DNA from 2 places in the Paenibacillus sp. sg306046 genome. Region 2 is predicted to be linked to the other one. Evidence: predicted binding sites of a transcription regulator. Region 2 holds the regulator's gene; the other holds the start of a gene.

Region 1 (7,218 bases), on a different contig from region 2:
GGGCGTAAACCGGGCGACGGTTAACCTTGCGCTGGAAACAGCTTACGTGGAATACAATCCGGCGCAGACAGGAGTATCCGATGTCGTGAAGAAGGTTGCCCAGCTCGGCTATGAGGCAGCTCCCAAGCAGGAGGAGCAGGAGCCGCAGCAGCGCAAGGCGGCGGAAATCGGGCGGCAGAGGCGCAGACTGCTCGTCTCCGCGCTGCTCTCTCTGCCGCTGCTCTGGGCCATGGTGAGCCATTTCGCCTTCACCTCGTTTATTTGGCTGCCGGAGCTGTTTATGAACCCGTGGTTCCAGCTTGTGCTGGCTACGCCGGTTCAGTTTGTCATCGGCTGGCCCTTCTACGTGGGCGCGTATAAAGCACTGCGCAACGGCAGTGCGAATATGGATGTGCTGGTTGCGCTTGGCACTTCGGCTGCTTATTTGTACAGCTTGTATTTGACGTTTGAAAACGCACTGGCAGGTCACGGACACGGCGCCGGGTATTATTATGAAACGAGCGCTGTGCTCATTACGCTGATTTTGCTTGGTAAGCTGTTTGAAGCGCTGGCCAAGGGCCGGTCATCCGAAGCGATTCGTACCTTGATGGGCTTGCAGGCGAAAACAGCGCGAGTCATCCGCGACGGACAGGAGCTGCAGCTGCCGATCGGCGACGTCGTGGTCGGTGACAGGCTGCTTGTCAAGCCGGGGGAAAAAATTCCGGTGGACGGCATCGTGGAGGAGGGAGCCTCCTCCATTGATGAGTCGATGCTGACGGGCGAGAGCCTTCCGGTGGAGAAGAAGCCCGGCGACAAGGCGATCGGCGCGACCATCAACAAAAACGGCTCGCTTCGCATTCGTGCGACGCAGGTCGGCAAGGATACGGCGCTGGCGCAAATTATCCGGGTTGTCGAAGAAGCGCAAAGCTCCAAAGCGCCGATTCAACGGGTAGCCGATGCCATTTCCGGCATCTTCGTTCCGATTGTGGTCGGGATCGCGGCGCTGACGTTTGTCAGCTGGTATTTTGTCATTGGAACAGGCGGGTTTGCGGATGCGCTGGAGAAGGCGATTGCCGTGCTGGTCATTGCATGCCCATGCGCCCTCGGTCTGGCTACACCGACCTCGATTATGGCCGGATCAGGGCGGGCGGCTGAGCTGGGCATTTTGTTCAAGGGCGGAGAGCATCTGGAGGCAGCCCACCGGATCGACACGGTTGTCGTGGATAAGACGGGAACCGTGACGAAGGGCAAGCCGGCCTTAACGGATGTTCGCATCAGCCGCGGGCAGGACGAGCAGACGCTGCTGTCCTGGGTAGGAGCGGCGGAACGCTCTTCGGAGCATCCGCTTGCCGAAGCGATTGTCGCAGGTATTATGGCGCGCGGTATTCAACTGGCGGCACATACGGACGGGTTCGAGGCGATCCCCGGCTATGGGGTACGGGCGGTCGTGGAGGGCCGGGAGCTGCTGATCGGCACCCGCAGGCTGATGGAGAAGGCTGGCGTTGACGCGCAACCGGCTTATACGGACATGAGCGCTTTGGAGGAAGAAGGGCGGACCGTCATGCTGATTGCCGTCGATGGCGATTATGCCGGGATGGTTGGCGTTGCGGATACGATCCGCGATACCTCGCGTGAAGCCGTGGCGCGCTTGCAGCGCGAAGGCATCGAGGTACTGATGATGACCGGCGACAATGAGCGGACGGCGCGGGCGATTGCGGCGCAAGCGGGCATAGCGCATGTGCTGGCTGAGGTGCTGCCGGAGGGCAAGGCGCTGGAGGTGAAGAAGCTGCAGGACGCCGGGCGCAAGGTGGCGATGGTCGGGGACGGCATCAATGATGCGCCAGCGCTGGCGACGGCGGATATCGGCATGGCGATCGGCACCGGGACGGATATCGCGATGGAAGCGGCCGATGTGACCTTGATGCGCGGCGACCTGACAGGCATTTCCGATGCGATTGGCCTGAGCCGCAGGACGATGCGGAACATTCGTCAAAATTTATTTTGGGCGCTCGCCTACAACGTCGTCGGCATCCCGATTGCGGCGCTGGGTTTCCTGGCTCCGTGGCTTGCAGGCGCAGCGATGGCGCTCAGCTCGGTGTCCGTAGTGCTGAACGCGCTGCGGCTGCAGCGCATGAAGCTGTAGTGCGGCGGAAAGGAGCCCTGCTTGTGAAGCCTGTGCTGCTGCTGCTCGGTTATGTGCTGCTGATCGCCGCCGGCCTGCTGTATAAGCAGGAGCTTGCGGCCTGGCTAGCGGCCGGCGACAGCGCTGACCTGCCGCTGCTGCTGCTGTTGTCGGTGCTGCTTGCTCTTGTGCCGGTCATTCCGTTTGGCGTTGTGGGCGGCGTGATGGGAGCCAAGTACGGCGTGGCGGTCGGGTCTCTGCTGAACGTAGCCGGGTCCTCGATTGCCGCTGTGCTGATGCTGCTGCTCGTCCGCCTCTTGTTTCGCGAGCAGGGACGGAGCTACTTGGCCAGGTTTCGGCAGGTGGAACGATTTACCGTGATGTTTGAGCGTCATCCGTTTATCGGGGTGCTGGTAGCGCGTCTGCTGCCATTTGTTCCCGCTCCGGTCGTCAATATTTATTCGGCGTTGAGCCTTATTCCGGTTTGGCTGTTTGCCGCGGCGACGGTGCTCGGCAAGGTGCCGGTGATGCTCGTATTTGCCATTGTGGGCGACACCGTGGCAGCCGAGCCGGGTCAGGCCGCTGCTGTGCTGCTGATTTATTCTGCGTTTCTCGGCGTTGTTATGCTCGGCTACCGGCTTCGGCTGCGCCAAATGAAAGCGGTCGAGCGCGGCGGGAACGATGACCGAATGTGAGCTTCATCATCGGACGCGGGCTTTCCAGCGACAGCGAATTCCCGATATAATAGAGCGGGAGTTTGATGAGGAGGTCCGGGGAAGGTGACCCTGTTGCTAGCGTTAGATCAGGTAGTCAAGCGGCGTTATGAAGCGCCGGCTACTCAGCGATACGGTCTGGTTTATGGGCGAAGGACGGCTGCTGGAGCAGACCGCTCGGCGCGACTGCCCGGCATGATCGTTGCAGGCGCCGACCCTATTGAAACGGTCCGTTATCAGCTGCTCATTATGTTTATTCTTGCGGCGTCGGCGGCGCTGACGGCCATATTGCTGAGCTGGCTGAGCCACAAGCTGCGGTTTACCGCCGATTTGCGGCTGATTGCAGCCGATGCCGTCGCTTGAATCCGCAAGCTCCGGCGCCGTTTTCCAGCGGCGCCGGAGCCGGACGCCGAATGGACGCCGAAAGGATATGTCGAATTTGCGACGAGTGACATTTTTCACAGTGAATTCGGCAGCGCAGGATTACAATAAAGATAATTCCAAATCAAGGAGGATTCCGGCATGGAGCTACCGACTGTGGAAATGATGCAAAGCGCCCGCCCGACTCAGTTTATGGAGATGATAGAGCGGTTGAAGGAAGAGCACGACAACCTGCGTGTGCGACTGACTGACATCCGTCGGCAGGGTGAGGGAGTAACCAGGCTGAGATCCACCGCCGAGGCTGTGACCAGACTCAAGGAGCTGCGCGGCTCCATGGGGCAGCTGATGGATGCGCTGGACTGTCACGCCGGGTGGGAGGAACAGGAGCTATTCCCGCTGCTGACCCGTTATTTCAATAAAGTGCAGGGGCCGTCGATCATGCCGTCAATCTGGGTGATGGAGAAGGATCATGAGCTTGCGCACATGTTTGTTACGTCTTTCTACGAGGCAGTGGATCAGCTTGTCCTAGAAGGTGAAAAAATTCACATAAAGGCGGCGGCTTCACATCTCGTTCAGGCTTGCCTTATTTTGAGCGAGCATTTGAATTTGGAGGAAGAGGTTGTTTACCCGATGGCCGATCAGATTTTGCAGGATATCGACCATTTGTTTTCATAGCCCTGTAACCAAGTCCGGGCTTAGGCCCGCAAACCCGATCTGGAGGCGATCCGTATGACATCCGAACCTCAAAACACGATTACTTGTACCTGCTGCGGCAACGTACACGGCCATGGAGATACCGGCACCGCCTGGATTTGCGAGGATTGCCGCGTTTCTCCGGCAGAAGAAGCCGATCCCGGAACGTCGGACGGACTGCGCTAACTGGGGCGGAAGCCTCGGCAAGCCTGTCCGGCTGTAAGGGCTAAGCTGCAAGCCTGCATAGACGACCCGCAGCTTCATCTCAAGTCCGCAAGCAACATGGAGCCCGATCCGGCAATCTGAGGCGAGCTTCAATTCGAAATCGAACCATTTCAGGAGGAGATTAACGATGGCTGTGAAAGAAACGAAGGCTCAGGTACATCCGATTTCGGCGCAAGAGGAAGTGAACCGCCTGGTCAGTCAAGCTTTGCAGGCGCAGCAGGCGTACTTGCAGCTGGATCAGCAGCAGGTTGACCAACTTGTGCAGCAGATGGCGCTGGCCGGTCTGGATCGACACATGGAGCTGGCGAAGCTCGCGTTTGAAGAGACGGGGCGCGGCGTGTACGAGGATAAAATTACGAAGAACATTTTCGCAACGGAATATATTTACCACAGCATCAAGGCGGCGAAAACCGTCGGCACGATTGAGGAAAACCGTTATGAGAATTACCGGCTTGTCGCCGAGCCTGTCGGCGTGATCGCCGGCGTGACGCCAGTGACCAATCCGACGTCAACGACGATGTTTAAGTCGCTCATTGCGGCCAAAACCCGCAACCCGATCATTTTCGCCTTTCACCCGTCCGCACAAAAATCAAGTGTGGCTGCGGCGCGCACGCTGCGCGACGCAGCGGTGCTTGCGGGCGCTCCGGCCGCGTGCGTCCAGTGGATTGAGCATCCTTCCGTCGAAGCGACCCAACTGCTGATGAACCATCCGGACGTTGCGCTTGTGCTGGCGACCGGCGGCTCCTCCATGGTGAAGGCGGCTTACAGCACCGGCAAGCCGGCGCTAGGCGTAGGGCCGGGCAATGTGCCTTGCTTTATTGAGAAGACGGCGGATTTGAAGCAGGCGGTCACCGACCTGATTTTGTCCAAAACGTTTGACAACGGCATGATTTGCGCTTCGGAGCAGGCGGTTATTTTGGAGGAGCCGATCTACGAGCAGGCGAAGAAGCTGATGATCGAATTTGGCTGCTACTTCCTGAACAAGGAAGAAACCGAAGCCGTCTCCAAGCTGGTCATTAATCCGGAGAAATGTGCGGTCAACGCGGTGATTGTCGGCCAGCCGGCTGCCGCCATCGCCAAAATGGCCGGTCTGACGGTGCCGGAGCAAACGAAAATTCTCGTCGCCGAGCTGCAGGGCGTAGGCGAAGCGCATCCGCTGTCGGCCGAGAAGCTTAGTCCCGTGCTTGCTTGCTACAAGGTGAAGAACGCCGAGCAGGGCATCGCCCGGGCAGCCGAGGTCGTTGCTTTCGGAGGAATGGGCCACTCCTCGGTCATTCATTCCAAAAACGATCAGGTCGTGCAAGCCTTTGCCGCGAAGCTCCAGACCGGCCGCGTTATTGTCAATTCGCCTTCGACGCACGGCGCCATCGGCGACATTTACAACACCAACCTGCCGTCGCTGACGCTCGGTTGCGGCTCGTACGGACATAACTCGACGACGGCGAACGTCACGGCGGTCAACCTGTTGAACCTGAAGCGGGTCGCGGAGCGGACGGTCAATATGCAATGGTTCAAGATGCCGCCCAAGGTGTATTTCGAGAAGGGCTCCACGCAATATTTGGAGAAAATGCCGGACATCACCCGCGTCATGATCGTAACCGACCCGATGATGGTCAAGCTGGGCTATGTCGAGCGGGTCGAATATTACTTGCGCAAGCGCCGGACGCCGGTTCATATTGAGGTGTTCAGCGATGTGGAGCCCGATCCGTCCGTGGATACGGTGAATCGCGGCACTGCGATGATGCGTTCCTTCCAGCCGGACTGCATTATTGCGCTCGGCGGCGGCTCGCCGATGGATGCGGCGAAGGCGATGTGGCTGTTCTACGAATACCCGGACACCGACTTCCAGGCGCTCAAGCAAAAGTTTATGGACATCCGCAAGCGCGTGTACAAATACCCGCGTCTCGGCCAGAAAGCGACCTTCGTCGCCATTCCGACGACCTCGGGCACAGGCTCGGAGGTGACCAGCTTCGCGGTCATCACCGATAAAAATCAAGGCAACACGAAATACCCGCTGGCCGATTACGAGCTGACGCCGGATGTGGCGATTATCGACCCGGAATACGTGTACACGCTGCCCAAAACGGCGGTCGCCGATACCGGCATGGATGTGCTGACGCATGCGATTGAAGCTTACGTGTCCGTGATGGCCAATGACTACACCGACGGGCTGGCGATGAAAGCTATTCAGCTGGTGTTCCAGTACCTGGAGGCTTCGTATCAGACGGGCGATCCGCTGGCGCGGGAGAAGATGCACAATGCCTCAACGATCGCAGGCATGGCGTTTGCCAATGCGTTCCTCGGCATCAACCATAGTCTGGCGCATAAATGGGGCGGGCAATACCATACGGCGCACGGCCGCACCAACGCGATTCTGATGCCGCATGTCATTCGCTATAACGCTCAAAAGCCGACGAAATTTGCTTCCTTCCCGAAATACGACCACTTTATCGCCGATGTGCGCTATGCCGAAATTGCCCGGATGCTCGGCTTGCCGGCTCGCACGACGGAGGAAGGGGTGAACAGCCTGATCGACGCGATCCGCAAGCTGAACAAATCGCTCGGCATTCCGGAGAGCTTCCAGGCGATCGGCTTTGATCCGGCTGACTTCGAGTCGAAGGTCGACTATCTCGCGGATCGGGCATTCGAGGATCAGTGTACAACGGCGAATCCTCGCATGCCGCTGGTCAAGGAGCTGGCTGACGTCTACCGCAACGCGTTTTACGGCAAATTTTAAGTCCAAACATCATCATTCAGGTACAACCTGACAGGAGGGGTAACGATGGCTATTCAGGAAACGGCAGCTGCGGCTGGCGCGGGGGTTGCAGACTTGGCTTCATGGCGCAGCTTTTCGGCAGGCAAATGGCAATCCCATATCGACGTGAAGGATTTTATCGACCGGAACCTGAAGCCCTATACAGGCAACGAGAGCTTCCTGGCAGGGCCGACTGAAGCGACAGAGCAGCTATGGCAGCATATCCGCGAGCTGATGCTCAAGGAACGGGCCAATGGAGGCGTGCTGGACGTAGACGTGCAAACGGTCTCGACGATTACCTCGCACGGTCCCGGTTATATCGAGCAGGGGCTGGAGCAAATTGTCGGCTT
Region 2 (7,218 bases):
AGCTACATCAGCAGCTGTAAATTTTGCTTCCATCGGCCACATTTTTTCCTGCAGCCACAGCTGCAGCGCCATATCGTCGCCGTAACCCCGCAGCAGCGACATCGCCGTATGGCCATGTGTATTAACGAAGCCTGGCAAAAACAGCTTGCCTCTTCCTTCTACAACTTCATCAAATTGCTCATCCTCGGGTGGAGCGCCCTCTGTAATGCGAAGAATGCGGTCGCCCTCAATGACCATATGTCCCTGGAAGCATGGACGAGCTTCGTCCAGCGTAATAAATGTGCCGTTTACAATCAGCGTTTTTTTCACGTTATCTATTCCTCTCCATTATATATAGACGTCCGCGGAAGCCATGCTACAAGTCCCGTTTCCAATGTACAATTTCACCGTCTAGAAATCAAGCTTCCCGTCCGGACCGGACCTGGAGGCTACATAATACGCGCCCGGATGACATAAACTAAGTTTGCCGAAACTATCATTGCATTCCGGCATTCGAGTGTGTTATTTTTAATTTTGTGTGAATTTACTCCTTTTTTCTACATAATTCTACTCGTATTATTAAGATTTTGTAAATTAAAGATAACAATAGGAGGCGAAAGCCATGCTTTTTACCAAAAAAAATGATACTGACTTTTTGCTGCTGCTCATTAAGGCTTCAGAAAACATGCTTCTGGCGGCGCAAACCTTCCGTTCAGCGATGATGGGCTCCGAGCCGCCCGCGACCTTTTATCCGCAGCTTCGCGACCTGGAGCATAACGGAGATCAACTCACACACCAGATCTTCAAGGGCTTGAACAAAGTGTTTATTACTCCGATCGAGCGCGAGGATATTATGGAGCTGGCCTCCAAAGTAGACGACGTGCTGGACGGCATCGAAGCTTCCATTGCAAGATTTGATTACTTAAACATTACCTTCACGGATCGTTATATGAAGGAATTTTCTGCTGTGCTCGTAGCGAGCTGTCAGCATATTCTTGATGCGATGATTTTGCTGTCCAAGAAAAAATATATGCAATTGACTGAGCATACCGTGCAAATCAACAGCCTGGAAAACGAAGCAGACCGGCTGATGCGGGAAGGCATTCGCGAAATTTTCACAAATCCGAAGGAGCCTTATCACGATTTCAAGCTGAAGGAGCTGTACGAGCGTCTGGAGCAAACGACCGATGCCTGTGAAGACGTAGCCAATATTCTGGAAAGCGTTGTGCTGCGATATTCGTAAGCCGCTGTCCGTTCGATCAGCTTGCGGAATTCGCATGGTATGACTTAGGAGGAAAACATGTTAACCACCTTGATAATCGTCGTTGCTCTAGCGCTTATATTTGACTTCATAAACGGGTTTCACGATACGGCGAATGCAATCGCCACGTCCATTTCGACCAAAGCACTGTCTCCGCGCTTCGCCATTTTGTATGCGGCCGTCCTGAACTTTGTCGGCGCAATTTACTCCTCCGAGGTAGCCAAAACCGTCGGCGGCAGCGTGGCAGATCCGGCCAAAATCGAAAACGGCATTTACATTGTTATTGCAGCGCTTATATCAGCCATATTCTGGAACCTGCTCACCTGGTATTACGGCATTCCTTCTTCCTCCTCCCATACGCTGATCGGCTCGCTCGCAGGCGCCGTCATCGCGGGCGCAGGCGTTGACGCGTTGAACTGGTCCGGCTTCTGGAATATTATTCTCATCCTGATCCTGTCGCCGATCATTGCGTTTGCTTCCGGCTTTTTGATCATGTGGATCATCAAACGGGTGATCATTGCCAGCGGCAATCAATCACGTTCCAAGCTAAACCGGACCTTCCGTCTGTTTCAAATTGTGTCCGCCGGCTTGCTTTCATTTTCCCACGGGGGCAATGACGCTCAGAAGGCAATGGGCATTATCGTCTTCGCACTCGTAACCCTGGACATTCAGCAGACGCTGGATGTACCGCTGTGGGTCAAGCTGTCGGCCGCGACTGCGATGGGACTTGGCACTTCGATCGGCGGCTGGAAAATTATCAAGACGATGAGCCGCAAGCTGCTCAAAATCGAACCGATCAACGGCTTCGCTTCCGACTTGAACTCGTCGATCATCATTCAGACGTCCACGCATATGGGGATGCCGCTGTCGACCACGCAAGTCATTTCATCGTCGATTATCGGTACGGGTTCGGTGCTTCGCTTCCACGATGTCAAGTGGGCCACCGTAACGAAGATGGTGCTGACCTGGTTTATTACGGTGCCGATCAGCATGGTGCTGGCGTTTATTACGTTCAAAATCCTGCTCGCGTTTATCTAAGCCGCTTCATACTCCTTGTCTGGGACTGTCTCAAACGAGTAAGCCTGGGGGAATGAATCAATGAATCGCACATTATGCAAGGAGCCTTCAAGCCACTATAAACGTGGAATGAAGGCTCCTTTTCAATTATTCCAAATAATAAGCGAGGCTTTGCAGCTCAGTCGTGAAGTCCGCATGGTGAACGCGAATTTCAGCTGGAACCTTGATGATCACCGGGGCGAAATTCAAGATCGCCTCAACCCCGGCTTCCACAAATTGATTGGCGACCTGCTGCGCCTCGACAGCCGGTACGGTAATAATGCCGATTCTGACGCTAAGCGCACGAATAGTGGAAACGAGCTCCTCCATCGGCTTCACCTTCAGCTGATTGATGGATTCGCCCACTTTGCCGGCATGCAGGTCAAATACCGCAACAATCTTCATATTATCTTTCAAATAAGCGTTATAATTGCACAAAGCGCGGCCAAGATTACCAGCTCCAACCAAGGCGACAGGGATCAATTTATCGAGCTTGAGAATTTGGCGAATTTTCTCGATCAAATAATCAACATCATACCCGATGCCCTTCTTGCCGAATTCGCCGAAATAAGCAAGATCCTTGCGAATTTGCGCCGGATTCAGGTCCAGCTTTTGACCAAGATCCTGCGAGGATACCGTTGATATATTTTTTTTGCTCAGCTCCGTCAGGAAACGTAAGTAAATGGGCAGCCGCCGCACAACTGCCTCGGAAATTTTTATCGTTTTCATGCTTGCTTCTCCTCCATCCACTGCTTGATACGCGGAACCAATTGACTCGCATTCATATGCTCGATCTTCGGACCCGGCAGCGAATACAGGAAGTACTTGCCATAGTTCGTGTCGATGACGCGGGTATCGTAAATAATGACGATACCTTTATCCGATGCCGTACGCACAAGCCGGCCGAACCCCTGCTTAAACCGGATCACCGCCTGCGGAACGGACAGCTTCATAAACGAGTTCAAATTTTTCTGCTTGAGCTTCTCGGTTTTCGCTTCCACAACCGGGTGCGTCGGCGGCTGGAAGGGCAGCCTCACAATCGCCAACGCCGTTAAGGCGTCCCCCGGGATATCAACCCCTTCCCAGAAGCTGCTTGTGCCAAGCAATACGCAGGCCGGACTGCTCTGAAACATCCGGGTCAGCTTGCTGCGGTTGCTGCTGTCAACGCCTTGACCAAGCACCTCGACGCCAAAGGAAGCGAGCATGTCCTTCAATCCGGCATGCACCGCCCGAAGCATCCGATTCGACGTAAACAGCACGAGCATACGTCCCTTCGTTTCCAGGGCGACCTCGGCAAGCGAAGGAATCAATGCTTCCACGTACTCCTTCTCACCGCCAAGTCCGCTGCGCAGTGTCGGAAAATCACGCGGTATGGCAACAAGCGCCTGCTCCCGGTAATTAAACGGCGAAGGCAGCTGGATCGTTTTCAACGAGCTGTCCGACTCCGAAGCACGCAGCCCCAGCTGTTCGCAGGTGTAATCAAACGACTTCCCGACCGACAGCGTAGCCGAGGTCAAAATCACGCTGTCCTTCGGCTCGAAAAACTGCTGGCGCAGCATCGCGCTGACATCAATCGGCACCGCGTTAAGCTGCAGGGAACGGCTTTTACCAAATTGACCGCCCTCCAGCCAATACACATAATTATCGTCAGGCATCGTCATAAAGATATGCAAATCTTCCTTATGCCGTTGCAGCTCCTTCACAGTACCTGCGAGATCAGTAACCTGACTCTGCACCTCAAATTCATCCTGGGCTTCCTTTAGATCGCCCAGCAGCTTCTCCAGCCGCTTGAGCGCTTCTGCCGCATGCAGCTGCAAATTTTCCTCCAACAGCTCCAGCTTATCCCAACCGCCGGGTAATGTTGCTTTTTTCAAGCGGAGCACGGATGAATTGCCGTCTGCCTGGGTGGATTCCCCGCCGCGCGCCGACAACAGCAGCTGGAACAGCAGCTCGTTCAGCTGGTCCCAGTCCTCCTTCAGATGGACCAGATGCTCCACAGCACGGTCGATCTCTGCGCTCCAATTGGCCACACGGGGGTCCTCGGCCGCTTTCTGCAGCTTGAAGCGCAGTCCGGACAGCTGCCCGGACCTGCTGTCCTTATACAGCCGCTGCAGCGTATTCAGCAAAGTATGATAGTGCAGCTCAATCCCGAGATGCTTGCTCGCCACTTCCTCAAAATGATGCGCTTCATCAATCACCAGATGCTTGTAGGCAGGCAGCAGCCGGTTGTCGGCTTTCATATCGGTAAACAGCAGCGAATGATTCGTAATGATCACATCCGCCGTATTCGCCTGATGCCGGGCGCGGTGATAAAAGCACTTTTTAAACCACGGACAAGCTCTGTTCAGACACGAATCGGTATCGCTTTCCACCGTATGCCAGAACAGCTTGCCTTTATTCGTAAACATCAGCTCTTCCTGATCGCCATGCTTCGTCTCGCCAAGCCATACAAGCATTTGCCCGGCTGTGACCCGATCATCCTTGCCCGGTTCAAAATCAAGCGTATTCAGCTTGTGCTCGAACTTTCTCAGGCACAGGTAATGACGCCGCCCCTTCAACACCGCTGCGCGAAATGAAACCGGGAACAAATCATGCAGCAGCGGAATGTCGCGCTCGCGCAGCTGCTCCTGCAAATTGATCGTATGGGTGCTGACGACCATTTTCTTATCATGCTTCAGTCCGTAATACAGAGACGGAATCAGGTAAGCAAGCGATTTCCCCGTTCCTGTACCCGCTTCCACCATCAGATGCTTGCCGGCTTCAAAGGCGCTTTCCACCTCGCTCAGCATCGTAACCTGCGCTTCCCGCTCCTCGTACGTCTCAAACCGCGTTTTCAATGTTTCCCGCAGCGCATCGTAAAACCGGTCGAAGGTAGGCTCCATCGCAAGCAGCTCCTGCGCATCACGTGTGTCCTCCTCGTCTCCCCAATCCCGCACATTTAAGGCGAATTGGCGGAAATAACGGTCAGCCTCAGGGTCCATCGGCTGATGCAGCTCGCGGTACACAAGCGCTTCGTGAAGAAGCCAGCCCAAATCATGGGGCGAATCGGCAAATATCAGATCCAGTCGCTGCAGCGTCAGCAGCGGCAGCGACTGCAGCCGCTCCAGGCAGGCAAGCCAGATCAGCGCCGTCACCTCGGCATCGCTGTCAGCCTGATGGGGGCGCTCATGTTCGATGCCGAACGACTGGCACACCATGGTAAGCTGCAAGCTCGACAAGCCCGGATACAAAATCCGGAGCAGGTCCATCGTATCCAGCATCCGTCCGTCAAACGGATAGTAGCCATTTTCATCCAGCGCCCGCTGCAGAAACGCCAGATCAAAGCCGACATTATGACCGACCAGCGCCGCGTCCTGCAGCAATGGCATCATTTCTCCCATTATTATGTCAATACTTGGAGCAGCTTGAACCATCGCGTCATCAATGCCGGTAAGCGAGGTAATCGCAGCAGGTATAGCCATTCCCGGATTGACGAGCGACGTGTACCTGTCGGTGATCTGCATATCGTCTATAATGAAAAGTCCGACCTGAATAATTCGGTCTGTCGTCGAACTTCCGGTTGTCTCAAAGTCCAAAACCGCAAATTTCATTGGTGCCGCGTTCAATCCCTTCCTGACCCTCTTCTCCCTAGCATACCATATTGCGCCGGAAAGGAATAGCCGCCAAGCCAGACAAGCCGCTGCAGAGAAACTCTACAGCGGCGCTTCAACAGCTCTTGCAGGAATGAATGTAAAGTTTAATCCGCCCTTGTCCACCTGGCAAAAGCCAAGCTCCAGCAGCGGCTCGACGCTGGCCGGATCGGTTCCGTAAGCAAGCGTGAACAGCTCGCAAGCCTTATCCAAATTATTGCGCTGCGCCTGAATGCAGCCCATCGCGTTCAATGCAATGGCCTTGAGCTGTTTGTTGTCCGTCAGCTGCGACAAAAAATGAAAGTGGGCGTAGCTGTCCTCCTGCTGTCCACGGTGCAGGCAGGACATCGCCAAATAAATGCGGGCCAGCGTAAATTCCGGCTGCCGATGCAGCAGCTCGGCGAACTGAGCCGCCGCCTCCTCATACATATGCAGCTTATAATAGCCCTGCGCTTTGACAAATTGATCGGATCGCTTCTCCGCCAGCTCGGTCAGCTCCGCCTGCGGCGGCGCTCCAGCCTCCGGCAAGGTCATGATGCCCGTCGCACGCAGCGTCTGGCCGAGCTTCTCTTCAAACAGCAGCCAATCCTCGATGCAGGCGTCGCTCATCGCTTTCAGCGAATGGAGCTTGTCTGCCAGCAGCTTGCGCTGTACGCCGGACGAGGACGGATAAGCTGCCAGCACTTCATCAAGCATATCATTCATCGAGGCAAACAGATGCTTGAACATACGCACATCCCACCTTTGCTCGCTTGGTATGAGGTATCTTCATTGTGCGTCGCCCCGTACCGTTTCATGCGGCGTTACAGCACGGTGGAATGAATTTCTTCCTTCAGAACATGAGCAATCACATTATCGTCGCCCATGATCGCAATGCTTGGCACATGCTGCCTGGCCGCCTCATCGCTCATCATCGCATAAGAAAGAATGATAACCTTGTCGCCGGGCTGCACCATGCGCGCTGCCGCTCCGTTCAAGCAGATGACGCCGGAGCCGCGCGGACCGGGGATGATGTACGTTTCGAACCGGGCTCCGTTATTGTTGTTGACAATTTGCACCTTTTCATTAGGCAGCATATCGACCGCATCGAGCAAATTCTGGTCAATGGTAATACTGCCGACGTAGTTCAAGTTCGCCTCGGTTACGGTGGCGCGGTGGATTTTAGCTTTCAGCATCGTACGGAACATAGTCGGTTTCCTCCTCAGGATGAGCGTGTGATGACACAATTATCAATTAAACGGGTTTGGCCAAATTTGACCGCGACGGCGATAATCATACGCTGCCCCGCAGACA

The links. The regulator Rex, encoded in region 2, represses fermentation and respiration genes when NADH is low (regulators of the CRP and FNR family bind a similar motif). The targets are predictions, from matches to a motif close to TTGTGAAATATTTCACAA.
Region 1: the regulator Rex is predicted to act here: its motif matches at 3,261-3,278, upstream of AC6ROY_RS23270 (hemerythrin domain-containing protein).

Annotation. Positions count from the first base shown of each region.
Region 1 is NZ_JCAMRT010000033.1:10,962-18,179, reverse strand. It holds gene AC6ROY_RS23285 (heavy metal translocating P-type ATPase) at 1-2,122, shown strand, start outside; gene AC6ROY_RS23280 (TVP38/TMEM64 family protein) at 2,146-2,796, shown strand; gene AC6ROY_RS23275 (ABC transporter permease) at 2,881-3,177, shown strand; gene AC6ROY_RS23270 (hemerythrin domain-containing protein) at 3,337-3,870, shown strand; gene AC6ROY_RS23265 (hypothetical protein) at 3,925-4,074, shown strand; gene adhE (bifunctional acetaldehyde-CoA/alcohol dehydrogenase) at 4,241-6,850, shown strand; gene pflB (formate C-acetyltransferase) at 6,896-7,218, shown strand, end outside.
Region 2 is NZ_JCAMRT010000006.1:218,796-226,013, reverse strand. It holds gene AC6ROY_RS08770 (amidohydrolase) at 1-309, opposite strand, end outside; gene AC6ROY_RS08765 (DUF47 domain-containing protein) at 602-1,222, shown strand; gene AC6ROY_RS08760 (inorganic phosphate transporter) at 1,280-2,278, shown strand; gene AC6ROY_RS08755 (redox-sensing transcriptional repressor Rex) at 2,405-3,025, opposite strand; gene dinG (ATP-dependent DNA helicase DinG) at 3,022-5,886, opposite strand; gene AC6ROY_RS08745 (tetratricopeptide repeat protein) at 5,989-6,654, opposite strand; gene panD (aspartate 1-decarboxylase) at 6,729-7,112, opposite strand; gene panC (pantoate--beta-alanine ligase) at 7,127-7,218, opposite strand, start outside.